3 regions of the Clostridium malenominatum genome follow, and region 1 is predicted to be linked to each of the others. Evidence: predicted binding sites of a transcription regulator. Region 1 holds the regulator's gene; each other region holds the start of a gene.
What was found. Region 1 encodes Rex, which represses fermentation and respiration genes when NADH is low (regulators of the CRP and FNR family bind a similar motif). Its sites were predicted from a motif close to ATTGTTAANNNNTTAACAAT; they were not measured.
Positions count from the first base shown of each region.

Region 1 (6,514 bases):
TACATCCATAGCAACGTTTGCTGCATGTAATTTAGCCATAGCTGCATCTACTGAATATGGCATCTTATTTTGTTTCTTCCAAGCAGCTTTGTAAACTAATAGTCTTGCAGACTCAATAGCTACTTCCATATCTGCCATCATCCAAGATAATCCTTGGAATTTATATAATTCTTTCCCGAATTGTTTTCTTTCTTTCATGTAGTTTTGAGCTTCTTCAAAAGCACCTTCTGCTATACCAAGAGCCTGAGCTGCTATACCAATTCTTCCTCCATCAAGAGTTTTCATTGCTATTCCAAAGCCTTTTCCTTCTTTTCCAATCATGTTTTCTTTTGGAACTTTAACATCTTCAAAGATAAGCTCAGTTGTTGAAGAACCTCTTATACCCATCTTTTCTTCAACTTTACCTATGGAGAATCCTGGCATTCCTTTTTCTAATACAAATGCTGTTATTCCCTTAACACCCTTACTTCTATCTGTCATACCAAATACTATGAATACATCTGCGTATCCACCATTTGTTATAAATATTTTAGTTCCATTTAATAAGTAATGATCTCCCATATCAACTGCTATGGTTTGTTGTCCTGCAGCATCTGTTCCTGCATTTGGTTCAGTTAATCCGAAAGCACCAAGCTTTTTACCTGAACAAAGGTCTGGTAAATATTTTTGCCTTTGAGCTTCTGTTCCATTTTCATATATTACTGAAGCACATAATGAAGTATGGGCTGAAACTATAACACCTGTAGTACCACATACCTTTGATAATTCTTCAACGGTTAGTATATAGGATAATATGTCTCCACCTGCTCCGCCATATTCTTTAGGGAATGGTATTCCTAGCATTCCTAATTTACCCATTTTTTCAACGTTTTCCACTGGGAACATATGCTTAGCATCTACTTCTGCTGCTATTGGTTTTACTTCGTTTATAGCAAATTCTCTAACCATTTGCTTTACAAATTCTTGTTCTCTAGTTAATGCAAAATTCATTACCCTTACCTCCTATTTATTTCTGAAGCACTTATCTCTTTTTTCAACAAATGCTGTCATTCCTTCTTTTTGGTCTTCTGTTGAGAAGCATTCACCGAAAACTTCTGCTTCATAAGATATAGCTGTGTCAATATCGCATTGCACTCCTCTATTTATAGCTGCCTTACAAAGTTTTACAGCTATTGGAGCATTGTTAGCTATTTTCTTAGCCATTTCTTTAGCTTCTTCCATTAATTTCTCTGGTTCCACAACTTTGTTTACAAGACCTATTCTTAAAGCTTCTTCTGCTCCAATTATTTCTCCAGTAAAAATTAATTGTTTAGCCATAGAAGCTCCAACTAGTCTTGGCAATCTTTGAGTTCCACCAAAACCTGGTGTAATTCCAAGTCCTACCTCAGGTTGTCCAAACTTTGCCTTTGCGGAAGCTAATCTGATATCACATGCCATGGATATTTCGCATCCTCCACCTAGGGCAAAGCCATTTACAGCTACTATAACTGGTTTTTCCATAATTTCTAATTTTCTAAACACTTTATTTCCAAGTAATCCAAATTTTCTGCCTTGATTAACATTTAAGTCCTTCATTTCAGTTATATCTGCTCCAGCTACAAAAGCTTTTCCAGCTCCTGTAAGAATTACTGCTAGAACCTCTTCATCTTCTGCTAAAACATCAATTGCTATGTCTAACTCTTTTAAAGTTTCTGAATTTAAAGCATTTAATGAAGCTGGTCTATTAATGGTCATTATCGCAACATTTCCCTCTTTTTCGACTAAGATATTCTTAAACTCCATAAGTATCCCGTCCCTCCTTATTTTTTCTTCGACCAATTTGTTAATAATATAACAAATTATTTAAAAAAATATATCAATCACACTCTTTCTATATTATATACTCTTACTTTTTATTTTTCAATATCAAATTTAATTTTACTTTTAATTTATACATCAGCCCTTTAATTAACATATACTTAACAATAAAAAGTCCTACAATTAGACTTATCTAACCATAGGACTTTTTATTGTTATTGTATTGACAATTAATTATCATTAAAATACTATTCTTCGTGGCTCATTAAGTAGCTTAAAGTTAATAAGCTATCACTTAAATGTACGTTTTCAGTGTGGATTCCTTCAGGGACTATCAAATCCACTGGTGCGAAATTCCATATACTCTTAACATCATTTTTAATTAAAATATCACATACCCTTTGCGCGCTTCTACTAGGCACACATAATACACCAATATCAATTGCATTATTCTTTAAGTATCCCTCTAAAGTATCAATATCTTTTATTTCTATATCTCTGATCTTGATACCTACAAGCTTTGGATTTATATCAAAAATAGCCTTTAACTTGAATCCTAATTTTTCAAAGTACGTATAGTTTGCTATGGCCTGACCTATATTACCTGCTCCAAGTAATACCATAGAATATTCTCTGTCAATACCCAAAATATTACTAATTTGACTATAGAGATCTTTTACATTGTATCCATATCCTTGCTGTCCAAAGTCTCCGAAGCAGTTTAGATCCTGTCTAATTTGTGAAGCAGTAAATCCAATTTTCCTACTTAATTCTTTAGAGGAGATTCTGTCTACATCATTTTTTAGTAGCTCAGATAAATATCTATGATATTTAGGTAATCTCTTTATAACCGCCATTGATATATTTTTTTTCTTATCCATCCTTACACCTCTTGCGAATTAATTTTTACACTCAATTTATTTTATCATAACATTGATAAATCTTCTACATATTTATCCATCAAAGTTTATTATATAATAAATAAATTTAAACTACAAATTTTATCTTTTACGTAGTACAATAATAAACGTAAGAGGTGAAATTAAATGATTATTTTAAGTTGCAAAGATTTATTTAAAAGCTATGGCATAGATACAATTTTAGATAGAGTCACCTTTGGAATTAATGAAGGTGACAAAATAGGTCTTATAGGGGCCAACGGTGCAGGAAAATCAACTTTATTGAAAATAATATCTGGGATTATTGATTATGATGATGGAGAGCTCTTCATAGATAAAAATAAGAAAGTAGGCTATCTATCTCAGCATCTTTCCTTAGATTCTAATAATACTATTTATTCTGAAATGCTTTCTGTATTTAGCGAACTACTTGCCCTTGAAGAAAAAATAAAAGACCTTGAGTTAAAGATGAATGAACCCTATGATGCTAACAATGCAGATTATCATAATAAAATCATAAATGAATACACTATTTCCACTGAGTTATACACTAATAAAAATGGATATACCTACAAAGGTGAAATTTCTCGTGTGTTAAAAGGCTTAGGTTTTAATGAAGAGGATTTTGATAAAGAAATAAGAATATTAAGTGGGGGACAAAAAACCCGAGTTGCACTTTGCAAACTTCTTCTTGTTAATCCTGAAATACTTTTATTGGATGAACCTACAAACCACCTTGACTTAGATGCTATTGAATGGCTAGAAGAATATTTAAAGTCCTATAAGGGTTCTATAATAATTATATCCCACGATAGATTCTTTTTAGATGCTGTAACTAATAGGACTATGGAACTTCTAAATGGTAAAATGCTTTCTTATGATGGTAACTATACAAAATTTATAGAGTTTAGGAAAAAGGACTTTGAAAATAGATTAAAAGCTTATAACCTTCAACAAGCTGAAATTAAAAGACAGGAAGATATAATAGAAAGATATAGATCCTTTAATAGAGAAAAAAGTATACGAGCCGCAGAAAGTCGTCAAAAGGCATTAGATAAAATTGAGAGAATTGATAGTCCAGATAAAGATCCTACGGGAGCCAAAATAAAGTTTACGGCTCAAATAACTAGCGGAAATGACGTTTTATACATGGAAAACTTGTCTAAAAGCTTTGGAGATAAAAAATTATTTTCTAATATAAACATGGATATAAAAAGAGGTGAAAAAATTGCCCTAATTGGAGAGAATGGAAGAGGCAAAACTACTCTTTTAAAAATTATCATGGAAAAAGAAAATAAAGATAATGGAATAGTAGTCCTTGGAAAAAACGTATTTATAGGCTATTACGACCAAGAACAATCTAACTTAAATATAGAAAACACCATAATTGATGAGGTTTGGGATGAATTCCCTAATATGACTACTACAGAAATACGCTCTGCCCTAGCAGCCTTCTTGTTTAGAGGTGAAGAAGTTTTTAAAAAGATTTCAACCCTAAGCGGAGGAGAAAAGTGTAGAATTAATCTTTTAAAACTAATGCTATCAGAGTCAAATTTATTATTACTAGACGAACCAACAAATCACTTAGATATCATGTCCCGCGAGGCACTAGAAGACGCTATCATGAGCTATGATGGTACTGTATTGCTAATCTCCCATGATAGATATTTCTTAAATAAGGTTATTAATAGAATTTATGAGCTAAAAGAAACAGAGGTTAAAGAGTATCTAGGTAATTATAATTATTATGTAGAAAAGAAAAAAAATCCCCTTCGTTTTGCCTATGAAGAAGAAATTGAAGGAAAATCAAAAACTCAAATTCAACAAGAAAAGCGTAAAAAACGAGAGGTAGAAAAGGCTGAAAAAGAACTTAAACAAAAAATTAAAAATATTGAAGATGAAATTTCTAATAAAGAAAGTTATCTAGTGGAACTTCAAAATGACTTGTGTTTAGAAGAAGTATATTCTAATCCTACAAAGAGTGAGGAAGTAAACAAGGAAATTTTAAAGGTAGAAAAGGAATTGGAAGAACTTTATAGTCAGTGGGAACGCTTTATCCGATGATTACCCGCTCTAATACTCCCTTCTTCTCTTAAGTTGGAGCTAAGAGCGGGTACGTCCCTGGATAACGATTTCTAAGAATCAGCTGGAGTAAAACTCCATCTGATTCAAGAACTCTGTTTATGTAAGGATGTTGAAAATAATTGTATTATAGGATAGAATGAAATTAACAATAACTTCTCATTGTGAGGTAAGCTATGAAAAAAGTATTAGTTATAAACGATTCTAGATTCGAAAGTGCTATATTAAAAGATTTGTTAACAAAACTTGGATATGACGTTAAAACCGCTAATGAGTATTCAGCTCTTCAAGAAGTTAACAATTACTTACCTAATATAGTTATATCTAACCTTATTATGAAAGAGACTTCTGGAGACTTATTAATTAAGAAAATAAAAGATGTACATAAAGACATGGTATGTTTTTTATCCTCCTGTAGCAATTTGCATATAGAAGATTATAAGTATAATAAAGTAGACGATATTATAAAAACTCCTGTGAATGTAGAAGAGTTAAATAAACTATTAAAAAAATTTTCTCCCAAAGATTCCAACACCATCTTTACCTTTTGCCCTTACTGCGGTGGTAAGTTTGGAGAGGGAACCTATTCCTTCTGCCCTTATTGTGGAGAAAAAGTTAGTAGAATAGAAGCAAGAGTATGATCCTTAACATTCATACTCTTATTTTAATATATAATATTTTCGGAGGTAACCATGTTTAACAAAAAAGACACTCTACCCTACTTAGCTTCTATTGGATATTCTATAATCTTTGGATTGAGCTTTCTGTTTTCTAAAATGGCCCTAGAAGTAGCTTCCCCCTTTAAGCTTATATCCTTTAGATTCTTATTAGCTTTCTTAACTATGTCCGTACTAATATTGTTTAAAGTAATAAAGGTTAACTATAAAGGCAAAAAACTAAAAGAGTTATTAATATTAAGTTTGTTGCAACCTGTTGTATATTTCATATTCGAAACCTATGGCATTAAATATTCCTCATCTTCTTATGCTGGAGTATTAATTGCATTAATACCAGTTCTCGTATCTATAATTGGTATTTACTTCCTAAATGAAGTGCCTAGTAAATCTCAATGGTTTTTTATACTTTTATCCGTGTCTGGAGTTATCTATATTGTATTAAATGACAATAATTCTGGAAGTTCCAACACCCTTTTAGGAACAGTTTGTTTACTTATAGCTATTGTAGCTGGTTCAATTTACAATATATTGTCTAGAAAAAGCTCTACTAATTTTTCATCTATGGAAATTACATATTTCATGATGGGAACAGCAGCAATTGTTTTCAACATTATAGCTCTTGTTTTAGATATAATAAATGGGAATATGGGTGACTTCTTCAAGCCTCTTTCAAACAGTAATTTTATTATATCACTATTGTTCTTAGGAATATTATCTTCCATAGTAGCATTCTTTTTAGCAAATTATGCTTTATCAAAATTACCAGCTTCTAGGTCTACAGTTTTTGGTAATTTATCAACAGTAATCTCTATCTTTACTGGAGTATTTTTCTTAAATGAAAACTTTTATTTTTATCATGTAATAGGCTCTTTAATGATATTATCAGGAATAATTGGAACTAACTATTTCAATGCAAAACCAAAGGAAAATTTAGAAATAAAGGAGAGTAATAATTATGCCACGAATCAAGGTTAAAGGAATTAAAGTAGAGGATGTTTGTAAGGTAAGTAAGGAATTAATTGATGAATTAGAAGCTTTGTTAGAATGTCCAAGAGATTA
Region 1 is NZ_BAAACF010000001.1:329,977-336,490, reverse strand. Features, by position in the region: gene ABDZ69_RS01710 (acyl-CoA dehydrogenase) at 1-990, opposite strand, end outside; gene ABDZ69_RS01705 (short-chain-enoyl-CoA hydratase) at 1,003-1,782, opposite strand; gene ABDZ69_RS01700 (redox-sensing transcriptional repressor Rex) at 2,046-2,678, opposite strand; gene abc-f (ribosomal protection-like ABC-F family protein) at 2,844-4,760, shown strand; gene ABDZ69_RS01690 (response regulator) at 4,955-5,419, shown strand; gene ABDZ69_RS01685 (DMT family transporter) at 5,471-6,430, shown strand; gene ABDZ69_RS01680 (DUF1904 domain-containing protein) at 6,411-6,514, shown strand, end outside.

Region 2 (6,514 bases), 1.3 Mb from region 1:
ACCTTATGGAGGAGTAATTGCAGATAGAGTAGATAGAATTAAAATAATATATATGGCAGACATCATAAGAGGAATTACGTTACTTTCTTTAACTCTTATAATGTATATGGGAATTGAAAGCATAGGTGTTTATTATATTTCTTCGGCAGTTATTAGTATATGTGGAGCTTTTTTTTATCCCGCTTCCATGTCTATAATACCAGATGTGGTTGAAGAAGAAGAACTTACCAATGCAAATTCTCTAATTTCTATGATACAAAGCTTTTCAAGTAGTGTGGGACTTTTAATGGGAGGGTTACTTTATGGAGTGGTTGGGATTAGAGGAGTATTTATAATTAACGCATTAACTTATTTAATCTCTGGGATATGGGAAATGTTTATTAAAACAAGAAAATGTACAATTTTAAATGAAAATCATCTAAAAAACAGTGTATTTAAAGATTTACAAGAGGCATTTGTAATAATAAAGAAAGAAAAATCCTTATACTTAATATTGACTTTTTCTATAGTACTTAATTTTTTTATTACTCCTTTGATAGTAATTTTTATACCATATATGTTAAATCAACATTTAAAAACAGAACCTATAGCTCTATCCTTTGTTCAAGGAGCAGGGAGTGCAGGTTACATATTAGGAGCCATGATGTTGCCAAGCTTATCGAAAATAAGTAAATCAAATAAAAGAATAGTCACAGGAACTATATTGTATAGTGCTACAACACTTATGATATCCATTTTACTTATATTGAATTTTAAGGGTTTAGTTAATGTAAAATATCTAATAATATATACAATAGTTTCAATGGGAGCAATGGGTATTTTTAATGCTATAATTAACATAACTATTAATATATTAATGCAAAAGATTGTATTAAAAAAATATTTAGGTAGAGTTAATGCTCTGTCTAGCACTATGGTTATGGCAGTTACTCCAATATCTATGGTACTAGGAGGGAGATTAGTAGATAAGTTTTCGTTGATAAATTTAATGTTTATTACAGCTTTAAGTCTTATTTTTATTTCATTGATTTTTAGTTTTAAGAAAGAAATTATAAATATACAATAATAGGAGGAAGTATGAAGCTACAAAGCAAAATAACTACATATATAACAGTGATACTAAGTATTGTTATAACGCTTACGGGATATTTATCTTTTACAGAAATGAGAAGGCTCATTAAAGAAGAACGCTCAAAAGAAGTGCTAAAGCTTGCTAAAACAGTTTCTACTATAGATTTAATAAAAAATGATTTAAGAGACAAAGATACTCGAGGCTCAATTCAATTTTATGTAGAAAGATTAAGACTACAAACAAATGTGCAGTTCATTGTTGTTATTGATATGGATAGAGTGAGATATTCTCACCCCTATGAAGAAAATATTGGTAAGCCTTTTGTAGGAGGAGATGAAGAATTGGTGCTATCTACCGGAGAAAGTTATGTATCCGAAGCGGTAGGAACCTTAGGACCTTCATTAAGGGGATTTGCTCCAGTATATAAAGATGGAGTTCAAGTTGGAGCTGTGGTAGTAGGTATATTGATTGGAAATGTTAACAAAGAAATATATCAAAAGTTTTCTAAATTCATACCATTTTTGATTCTAAGTTTAACTATTGGAATATTAGGAGCTTCGCTTCTAGCCTATAGTATAAAGGAAAGCATATATGGGTTAGAACCTGAGGAAATAGCACTATTGTTAAGTCAAAAGGAAGCCATTATTGAAAGCATTCGGGAAGGAATTGTGGCAGTAGATACTAAGGGAAATATAATAAATTATAATAATGTGGCATCGCAATTATTGTCTCTAAACAATAAAGATTTAGGGAAAAATATCATAAACTATATAAAGGATTATTCCATTTTAGAGGTTTTAGAAAAAAGAACCTCTATAAAAAATATTGAAAATAGAATAAATAATAATAGAAATATTATTTGTAATTATAATATTCTTATGGATTATGATAAAAATCCCTTAGGAGTGGTTATAAATTTTAGAGATTTTACAGAAATGAAAGAACTAGCAGAAGAATTGACTGGAATTAAAAAAATATTATGGTCTTTAAGAGCACAAAATCATGAATTTATGAATAAGCTTCATACTATATCAGGGTTAATTCAATTAGAAGAATATGATAAAGCAATAGAATATATATCAAAAGTGGGTAATAAGAGAAGAGAAATTAGTGATATATTAAATAAAGATATAAATAATTTGCCATTACAAGGACTACTTTTATCAAAATATAATAAAGCTGAAGAAGAAAAGGTAGAATTTTTAATATGTGATAAGGCAAAGTTAGATTTTTTACCTGAAGAATTAAATTCCGATGATCTATCTTCAATAGTAGGAAATTTAGTTGATAATGCTATAGAGGCCGTAAAGACAGATGGTAGTGGTATAGTTAAGTTTAATATTTATAATGATGAAAGTTTTTTAAATATAATAGTTGAAGATAATGGTCACGGAATAGAGGAAAGTATAAAGCATAAGATATTTGAAAGAGGAGTTTCTACTAAGGAAGGGCAAAGGGGTTATGGAATGCACATAGTAAAAAATATTGTAGACAAGGCTAAAGGCACCATAGAATATCAAGTTAATGATGGAACAGGAGTTATTGTTAAAATACCTATGAAAGGAAAGATAAGTAAATGATAAAAGTTATGATTATAGAAGATGATCCCATGGTTAGAGACATTAATGGGAAGTTTTTAAACAAGATTGAAGGTTTTGAGTTATCTTCTTCTGTAGGAAGTTTAAAAGAAGCCCATGAATACTTAAAGCAGGATAAACCAGACTTAATTTTATTGGATATTTACATTCCAAGAGAAAATGGTTTAGATTTTTTAAAGTTTTTAAGAAAAAATGAAATTTACTGTGACGTTATTTTAATAACTGCAGATAAAAGTAAAAACTCAGTAAAGGAGGCCTTTATGTATGGAGCTGTTGATTATTTAATAAAGCCCTTTACTTTTGAAAGATTTGAAGAAGCCATTAAGACTTATAAAGAAAGATTTATAAAACTAAAAAGCTATGAGTCTATAGAACAAAATATTATTGATGAAATGATTAACAATATGTCTCATGAAGAAGAAGAAAAAGAGGGATTGACCTCCACGGAAGATTTAGATAAGGGGTTGAACAAGTTTACTTATTTTAAAATATGGGATTTTCTTATATCTCTTAAAGAAGAGTATTTTACTGCAGAGGAAGTTGCTGAAAGGCTTGGTATGGCAAGGATTACTGTGAGAAGATATTTAGAGCATATGTCCAAGGAAGGTAAACTTGTTATTAAATTAGAATATGGTAGGGTTGGAAGACCAAAGCATATGTACAAGATAAATTTGTAAATTTCCGAACAAAATGACCAAAAATAAAAATATGAATCAAATATTGAAATGTTATAAAATTAACAATATAATAAGGTCAAAGTAGATTGGAAAGGGGTATAATTTATGAAGATAAAAAAATTAATGTCAGTAGTTAATGCAGCAATAATAACAACAACGGTACTAGCAGGTTGTGGCAATAGTAAACCAGCTGTATCAAATTCCGTTAAAACAGATATAGTGGTTATAGGAGCAGGAGGAGCTGGACTAGCTGCAGCTGTAGAGGCTAAAAATGTGGGAGCCAATGTAATAGTTCTAGAAAAAATGCCTATGGTTGGAGGGAATACTCTTAGAGCCACTGGTGGAATAAATGCAGCAGGAACCAAATTTCAAAAAGCAAATAAAATTAACGATACAGTAGAAAAGTTCTATAATGACACCATGAAGGGTGGATATAATAAAGGGGAACCTGAATTAGTTAAATTACTAGCTGAAAAGTCAGCTGAAGCAGTAGAGTGGCTAGCAGATTTAGGAGCGGATTTGACAGATGTTGGAAGACTAGGAGGAGCAAGTGAAAATAGAGCTCATAGACCAACGGGCGGTGCAGATGTAGGTTCTGAAATCGTTAAAACTTTGAAAAAAGCAGCTGAAGAAAAGAAAATAGATGTAAGAACAATGAATACAGCATTAGAAATACTAAAAGATGATAAAGGAAATGTTAAAGGTGTAAAAGCTTTAGATAAAGAAGGAAAAGAATACACTATAGATACTAAAGCAGTTGTATTAACTACTGGTGGATTTGGCGGTAGTGAAGAAATGTTTGTTAAATACAATGAAAATCTAAAGGGATTTGGAACAACAAATCATGCAGGAGCAAATGGAGACGGAATAATAATGGCTGAAAAACTAGGAGCAGAGTTAATTCAGATGGAAGAAATTCAAACTCATCCAACAGCAGTTCCAAGTAATGGATTTATGATCACTGAAGCTGTTAGAGGAAATGGTGCTATACTTATAAATCGTGAAGGAAAAAGATTTACTAATGAAATAGGCACAAGAGACGTAGTTTCAAAAGCAGTTTTAGCACAAAAGGAAAATACAGCATATTTATTGTTTGATGATAATGTAAGAAAGAGTTTAAAAGCCATTGAAAAGTATATCGATATGGAATTAGCAGTTGTTGGAGATTCAGTAGAAGATTTAGCTAAGAAGCTAAGCGTTGACCCAGCAGCATTAAAGAAAACTGTTGATAATTACAACGGATATGTAAAGAGTAAGAAGGATGCTGAGTTTGGAAGAGCAGATATGCCACGTGAATTTGGAAACGGAAAATATTATGCAATAGAAATTAAGCCAGCGGTTCATCATACTATGGGTGGTATAAAAATTAATACTTATACTGAAGTTTTAAACAAATCAGGACAAGCTATAAAAGGACTATATGCAGCAGGAGAAGTAACTGGAGGAATCCACGGTGGAAATAGATTAGGTGGAAATGCTTTAGCAGACTTAATTGTATTTGGAAGAATAGCAGGAAAAAATGCAGCAGGATTTGTAAAATAATTTAGAGAATACGGAGGAGTATATAATGAAAAATAAATTTTTAGCAGGCATAGTTACAACAGTTATGGTATTAACATTAACTGCTTGTGGAGGAAGTAAATCAGCTTTTAAAGATGGTGAATATAAATCAACAACTAAAGGACATAATGGTGATTTAACTGTAACAGTACAGGTAACTGACGGAAAAATAAAAGATATTCAAGTTGGTGACCATAAAGAAACCGATGGAATATTTGATGGAGTTAAAGATAACTTGATACCAGAGATAATCAAAAAGCAGTCAACAGAAGGTATTGATACAATTACAGGTGCCACAGTTTCTAGTAAAGCAGTTTTAACAGCTGTAAATGATGCATTATCACAAGCTAAATAAGTAATTTATTATTTAAAGGAATCAGTAGACTCTGATTCCTTTTTATTTTATAAAAGTTTGGTATAATATATATATGATTAAACTTATAGATAGGGGAGAGTTAAATGGAAGAGCAAAAGGATGTTACAATGAAAGAGTTTATAGAAAGCATTGAAAAATCAATGAGAAAAATTAATAAAGGTGATGTTGTTAAAGGTACAGTAATATCATTAAATGATGAAGAAGTATTGGTGAATATAGGATATATGTCAGATGGTGTAGTTCCTAAAAATGAATTGACCTTTGAAGGGGAAGTTAATCCTCATGACATATTAAAGGCTGGTGAAGAAATTTTTGTATATATACTAGAAATTAATGATGGTGAAGGGAATGTATTACTTTCCAAGAAAAGAGCAGATGTAGTTAAGAATTGGGATGATTTAGAAGAAGCTTTTGAAAAAAAATCTGTTTTAACTGTAAAGGTTAAGGAAGGCGTAAAAGGAGGAGTAATAGCTTTTATAAAAGGAATAAGAGCGTTTATACCAGCATCTCAAATTTCTACACAATATATAGATAATTTAAATAATTTTGTAGGGGAAGAACTTAAAGCAAGAATCATAGAATTTGATAAAGATAAAGAAAAGCTAGTGTTATCCTCAAAGGAAATTCAATTAGAAGAAAAAGAGAAAAGCAAAGAAAAGACATGGAATAGTATTAAAGTGGGTGAAAAGGTAAGTGGAAAAGTAACTAAACTAATGAAGTATGGTGCTTTTGTAGATTTAGGGGGAGTAGAAGGATTAATTCATATAAATGATCTGTCATGGAAAAAGGTAAACAAACCAGAAGAAATTCTTTCTGCTGGAGATGAGGTTGAAGTATTTATAACTGATTTAGATAGAAGTAAGAATAGAATTTCTCTAGCGCTTAAGGATGTAAAAGATGATCCTTGGAAAAATGTAAAGTATAAAACAGGAGAAATTCTAGAAGGAAAAGTAGTTAGGCTCTTGGAATTCGGTGCCATTGTAGAGCTAGAAGATGGAATAGAGGGTCTTGTACATATAAGTGAAATATCTGATGATAGAATATTAAAGGTAGATGATGTTCTTAAATTAGGGGATAAAGTTAAAGTGAAAGTAATTGACATAAATAATGAAGGAAAGAAAATTTCATTAAGCATTAAAAACGCAAGCAATCCCTATGAAGAAGAATTGAAAAAATTCAACGATACAGAGGAAGGATTTACTATAGGAGAGCTGTTTAAAGATTTGTTTAA
Region 2 is NZ_BAAACF010000001.1:1,623,912-1,630,425, reverse strand. Features, by position in the region: gene ABDZ69_RS08280 (MFS transporter) at 1-1,066, shown strand, start outside; gene ABDZ69_RS08275 (ATP-binding protein) at 1,078-2,652, shown strand; gene ABDZ69_RS08270 (response regulator) at 2,649-3,347, shown strand; gene ABDZ69_RS08265 (flavocytochrome c) at 3,453-4,889, shown strand; gene ABDZ69_RS08260 (FMN-binding protein) at 4,915-5,262, shown strand; gene rpsA (30S ribosomal protein S1) at 5,367-6,514, shown strand, end outside.
Region 2: a site for Rex is predicted at 3,395-3,414, ahead of ABDZ69_RS08265 (flavocytochrome c). Genes of this name have one in related genera too.

Region 3 (6,514 bases), 350 kb from region 1:
TACTTAGCCTGCGATAGAAATAAGATAGAAAAAATAATTTTAAATCTTCTTTCTAATGCATTAAAGTTTACAAAAAAAGGTGGACAAGTATTTGTTAAGATAAAAGATGAAAATGACTATATATATATATCAGTAAAGGATACGGGAATTGGAATTCATCCAGAAAAAATAGCTACCATATTTGAAACCTTTGAGCAAACGGATAGAACTTTAAATAGAAATAACGAGGGGAGTGGAATGGGGTTACCCCTGGTAAAAGCCTTGGCAGAAATTCATAATGGTGAAGTATGTGTAAATAGTGAATACGGAAAAGGCAGTGAGTTTATAATAAAATTGCCAATTAAGGATTGTGATAATGAATGTAATAATTTTATAGCTTTAACGGACTTAGATAAAGTCAATATTGAGTTTTCAGACATATACTTATAGTATATTAATTATTTAGGAGGACAAAATTGAGTGAACTAAATAATAAGAGCAAGGCCATATTATACATGATATTGTCATCCTTGTGTTTTGCCTTTATGGCTGCTCTAGTAAAAATGTCTGGTGACATACCAACAGTGGAGAAAACTTTTTTTAGAAATTTTGTAAGCTTAATAGTATCAGTTATCGTACTGTGTAAGAATAAAGAAACATTATGGGGCAAAAAAGAAAATAGAAAGTATCTTGTATTAAGAGGAATGCTGGGAACAGCAGGGATGATAACTTATTTTTACTGCATTGATAATATGCTTTTAGCAGATTCGTCCATGTTAAATAAAGTGCATCCGTTTTTCACTGTAATTTTTGCAGTATGGTTTTTAAAAGAAAACCTATCTAAAACACAAATTTCAGCTCTAATTTTTGCATTTGTAGGTATATTATTTGTTGTGAAGCCTAAATTTGATATGACTATTATACCAGCACTTATTGGTGTATCTTCCGCGGCTTTTGCGGGAGGAGCTTATACTGTAGTGAGATATTTAGGAGATAAGGAAGGCACTGAAGTTATTGTATTTTATTTTTCTTTTATTTCTACTTTAATTGCCATTGTATTAATGCCCTTTAATTATGTACCTTTGAAATTAAATCAACTAATTATGTTAATGGGATCGGGAATATTTGCCTCTATAGCTCAGTTTTCTTTGACTATATCTTATAAATATGCTAAAGCTTCAGAGGTGTCTATATATAATTACACAAATATAATATTCTCTCAAATTATTGCGTTTTTTATATGGAGAGAAATGCCAGATATATATAGTTTAGTGGGATATGTTTTAATTATAGGTTCATCATTGTTAGTATTTTTTCAAAAAGATAATAAGGAAATAGAGCCAATTAAAAGCATGTAGAAAATCTACATGCCTTCTATTTAGTGATGGCAGCTCTTGCCGCAGCCCCCACAACCTCCACTATTACAGCCTCCACAGTCCTTTTTATTTTCCAGGGAGGTTGTTTTTACCATAAAGCCTTTTTTGGTATAAATAAGCTGAATTTCCTTAATCTTTTCTATAAGTTCTTTATCATAAAGGATTTTCACATCCCCTACTTTATCTAATAAACCTTCATCCTCTTCTTTATGGAGAATAAGAGAAACCTTAGGTTCTTTGCAACACCCTTGGTTATATATAAATTTTATACAATTATAATTTTTATCGTAGTTAAATAGATTAATTAGCTCGTTGTAAGCATTATTTGATATTTTAACTTTAATTTTATCTTTCAAAGTAATTCACCTCAACTATTATTATAACAATAATAATAAAAAGCTTGCAAATTTTGCAAGCTCTTTTATATTATTTATCTTCTTTTAATTCTTTTAAACAGTTTTGGCAAACTATTTTTCCCTTATAGTGTATGATATCCTTTGCATCTCCACAGAAAATGCAAGAAGGGTTATATTTCTTTAGTATTATTTGCTCACCATCGACAAAAATTTCTAAGGAATCTTTTATCTCAATATCTAAAGTTCTTCTTAATTCTATAGGAATAACTATTCTTCCGAGTTCATCGACTTTTCTCACTATACCTGTTGATTTCATTAAAAAAATCCTCCTTAATACAATATTCGACTTATATTAATAAAATAATAACAGAAATAACATAATTAGTCAATAAGTTATTTTGTTATTTAAGCAAGTTCAATAAATACAATAAAAAATAAATTTATATAAAATTAATATTTTTTTGTGCATTAATTGCCTATAATATAGTTTATGAGGGATTAATTATTAATGTTAACGAATTTATAGGAGGAAAAGAAATGAATTTTGAAATTAACAATATTTATAGTGGGTTTAAGCTATTGAAAAAAGAAAGAGTTGAGGAAATTAATTCTCTAGCTCTTATTTTTCAACATGAAGGGACAGGAGCTAAATTATTAAAGCTAGAAAATGATGAGGATAACAAAGTTTTTTCCATAAGCTTTAGGACTCCACCCCATGATAGTACAGGAGTTGCGCATATATTGGAACACTCAGTTTTATGCGGTTCTAGAAAATTTCCTTCAAAGGAACCTTTTGTAGAATTAATAAAGGGTTCTTTAAATACTTTTTTAAACGCTATGACCTTTGCAGATAAAACTATGTATCCTGTGGCAAGCAAAAATAAAAAGGACTTTTATAATTTGATGGATGTATATTTAGATGCAGTACTTTATCCTAATATATATAAACATCCACAAATATTTATGCAGGAAGGATGGCATCACGAATTAGAGGATTTAAAGGGAGAAATAGCTTATAAGGGTGTAGTTTATAACGAAATGAAAGGAGCTTTCTCTTCGCCGGAATCAGTTTTAATGAGAAAAATACAAGAATCTCTATTTCCAGACAATACATATGGAGTAGAATCTGGAGGGGATCCAGACCATATACCTGAGCTAACCTATGAAGACTTTATAGGCTTCCATAAAAGATATTATCATCCATCTAATAGTTATATATTTTTATATGGAGACGGAGAAACTTTAGAAGAGTTAAATTTTATTAACGATAATTACTTAAAGGATTTTGAGAAAATAAATATAGATTCTTCAATTAGACTTCAAAAACCATTTAATGATATCCTTGAAAGAGTAGTAGAATATCCAGTTTCACAAAATGAAGGGGAAGAGGATAAAACTTTTTTAAGTCTAAACTTCGCTGTGGGAAAAGCTACGGATAGGGAGCTTTATTTATCCTTTGAAATATTAGAACACTTATTACTTGAAACCCCCGCAGCTCCACTTAAAAAAGCTTTACTTCAAAGTGGCATAGGAAAAGATGTATTCGGAAACTTTGATAATAGTATGCTGCAACCTGCTTTAAGTGTAATAGTAAAGAATTCAAATGAAAATAAAAAAGAAGAGTTTAAAAAATTAGTATTTAATACTTTAGAGGAATTAGCCACTAAAGGTATAGATAAAAAATTAATAGAATCCTCTTTAAATGTAAAAGAATTTTCATTAAGAGAAGCAGATTATGGTGGTTATCCTAAGGGACTTATATATGGTATAAAGTGTATGGATAGCTGGCTATATGATGAAGATCCATTAATGCATTTAAACTACGAGCCTCAACTAAACAGTATAAAGGAAAAAGCTGAGAAGGGATATTTCGAAAATCTTATAAAAGATTACTTATTAAATAGTAAACACAGTTCTCTTTTAGTAGTTAAACCTAAAAAAGGATTAGCAGATGAGAAGGAAAAAAATATAAAAGAAGAGTTGAAAAAGTATAAAGAAAGCCTAAATAAAGAAGAACTTCAGAAAATAATCCATGAAACAGAAGAATTAATAAAAAGACAAAATACTCCTGATTCTCAAGAGGACATAGAAAAAATTCCTCTATTATCAATAGAAGATATAAGTAGAACTGCTGAAAAGCTCCCTATTGAAGTTTTAGAAGAAGAAGGTATAAAAGTATTAAAACATAACATATTTACCAATAAAATAGCCTATGTAAATTTATATTTTAACACTTGTAATGTGCCCCAGGAGCTAATTCCATATATAGGGCTCTTAAGTGGAATATTAGGTAAGGTAAGTAGTGAAAACCTAGACTATGAAGAACTATCTAAGGAAGTAAACATAAACACAGGTGGAATATACTATTCATCAACTGTTTATTCTGATAACAATGAAATTGATGGATTTAAACCTATGTTTAAAGTTAAAGCTAAGTCATTAATATCTAAGCTGTCAAAGCTATTTGAATTGATAAGTGAGCAAGTTGCAAATAGCAAATTTGATGATTATGCAAGAATAAAAGAAATAATATCTGAGTTAAAATCAAGAATGGAAATGACTATTTTTGATAGAGGACATATGGTAGCAGCTGGAAGGGTAGCTTCTTATTTTTCATCTTCGGCAGCATATTCGGAGAGGGTATCGGGCATAAATTTATATCATTTCATAGTAGAGCTGGAAAAGAATTTTGAAAATAAGAAAAAAGAAATAGAGCTTAATTTAGTTAAAGTATCCCAGATAATATTTAATAAAAGTAACCTTACAGTGAGTGTTACCTTAGAAGAAGAGGATTATGAAGAGTTTAAGAAGGTGATGCCTAATTTAATAAAAGCTTTAGGAGATAACGCTTTTGATAAATGTTCCTATGATTTTAAATTAAAGGCTGAAAATGAAGGAATGATGACTTCGGGTAAAGTACAATATAATGCAAAAGGATACAATTTTAAAAAAGTAGGATATTGTTACTCTGGAACAATGCAAGTGCTTAAAACAATTATAAGTTTCGATTATCTTTGGAATAAAGTAAGGGTTAAGGGTGGAGCATATGGTTGTTTTGGAGGATTTAATAGAAATGGAAATATGTATTTTGTATCCTACAGAGATCCGCATCTATCAAATACATTAAAAGTTTATGATGAATCCGTAAGCTATATAGAAAACTTTACTGAAGATAAAAGAGGAATGACAAAATATATTATTGGAACAATAAGCGATATAGATTCACCACTAACTCCTTCCATGAAGGGTGAAAAAGCAGCAGCAAATTATTTTAGTGGAATCACACATGAAGACATGCAAAGAGAAAGAGAAGAAATACTGCATACAGATATAGAGGATATAAAAAATTTAGCTCCCATGGTTAAAGCATGTATGGAAGAAAAAAATATTTGTGTTCTGGGAAATGAAGAAAGAATAAAAGAAGAGAAAGAGTTATTTAATAATCTTATACATTTATTTGAATAATGTTAATAAAAAAACAAGCTATGGATAAAAATAATCTATAGCTTGTTTTTTATAGAGTTGAATTACCTCTTTAATCTCAACTATTATAGTGATATTTAAATTGTAGCCCTCGATACTTGACATATATTGTAAGGTGGTTGTATAATGATTGTGTAAAATATAACAAACTTTGAAGGGGATGTATTAAATGAAAAAGTTTAGAAAACTTGGGATGGTTATGGCTTTAATTTTCATGTTTTCACTAACAGGTTGTAGTGGAAGCAAAAATACTTCAGGGGATAAAGCAAAATTTAAAGCGGGAAAATATACCGCTGAAGCAAAAGGACATAATGGAAATATTAAGTTAGAGGTAGAAGTAGACTCAGAAAAGATAAAAGATATTAAAATACTAGAACATAAAGAAACTAAAGGACTTAGTGATCCAGCCCTAAACGATATACCGAAGTATATAATAGAGAAACAAAATTTAGCAGTAGATACTATTTCAGGTGCAACAGTTACAAGTGAGGGTGTTATAGAGGCTATAACTCTTGCATTAAAGAGTGCAGGAGGTAATATTGAAGAACTAAAAAAAGCTTCTGGTAGCGCTGATTCAACTAAAAGGGAGTTGGTAAAAAAAGAAGCTGACGTAATAGTTATTGGAGCTGGTGGAGCAGGAATGTCAGCTGCAGTTGCTGCTGCTGAAGAGGGAGCAAAGGTAATTGTAATAGAAAAAATGCCTATGATAGGTGGAAATACAATTAGATCTGGTGGAGCATATAATGCAGTAGATGTTGAAACTCAAAAGAAACAAGGTATTGAGGACTCAATTGAAAAGCATTTCAAACAAACCTATGAAGGTGGAGATAAAAAAGGGGACGAAAAATTAGTTAAAATACTTGTTGAGGAATCACTTAATGGAAAGAAGTGGCTACAATCTTATGGCATGAAGTTTAATGAAAAAATAGGCTCAGTTGTAGGTTCATTATGGACAAGAACTCATCAAGCTTCAGACCCAGCAGGAACAGGATATATGAACACATTAAAAGAGGCAGGAGACAAATTAGGAGTTGAGTTATTACTTAATACAAAAGCTACAGAACTTATAATTGAAGATGGTAGAGTAGTAGGGGTTAAAGGTGAGGATAAAGATAAGAATCCACTTGAATTTAGAGGTAAAAAAGGCATAGTTATTGCTACTGGTGGATTTGCTGCAAATGTAGAGATGAGAACAAAATATGTTCCAAGTCTAACAGCAGACAAGCCAACTACTAACCATCCAGGAGCAACTGGAGATGGCATAATTATGGGTGAAAAGGCAGGAGCTGATTTAGTTGGAATGGAATATATTCAACTACT
Region 3 is NZ_BAAACF010000001.1:683,413-689,926, forward strand. Features, by position in the region: gene ABDZ69_RS03410 (sensor histidine kinase) at 1-429, shown strand, start outside; gene ABDZ69_RS03415 (DMT family transporter) at 456-1,337, shown strand; gene ABDZ69_RS03420 (hypothetical protein) at 1,358-1,711, opposite strand; gene ABDZ69_RS03425 (AbrB/MazE/SpoVT family DNA-binding domain-containing protein) at 1,782-2,027, opposite strand; gene ABDZ69_RS03430 (insulinase family protein) at 2,249-5,176, shown strand; gene ABDZ69_RS03435 (flavocytochrome c) at 5,364-6,514, shown strand, end outside.
Region 3: a site for Rex is predicted at 5,324-5,343, ahead of ABDZ69_RS03435 (flavocytochrome c). Genes of this name have one in related genera too.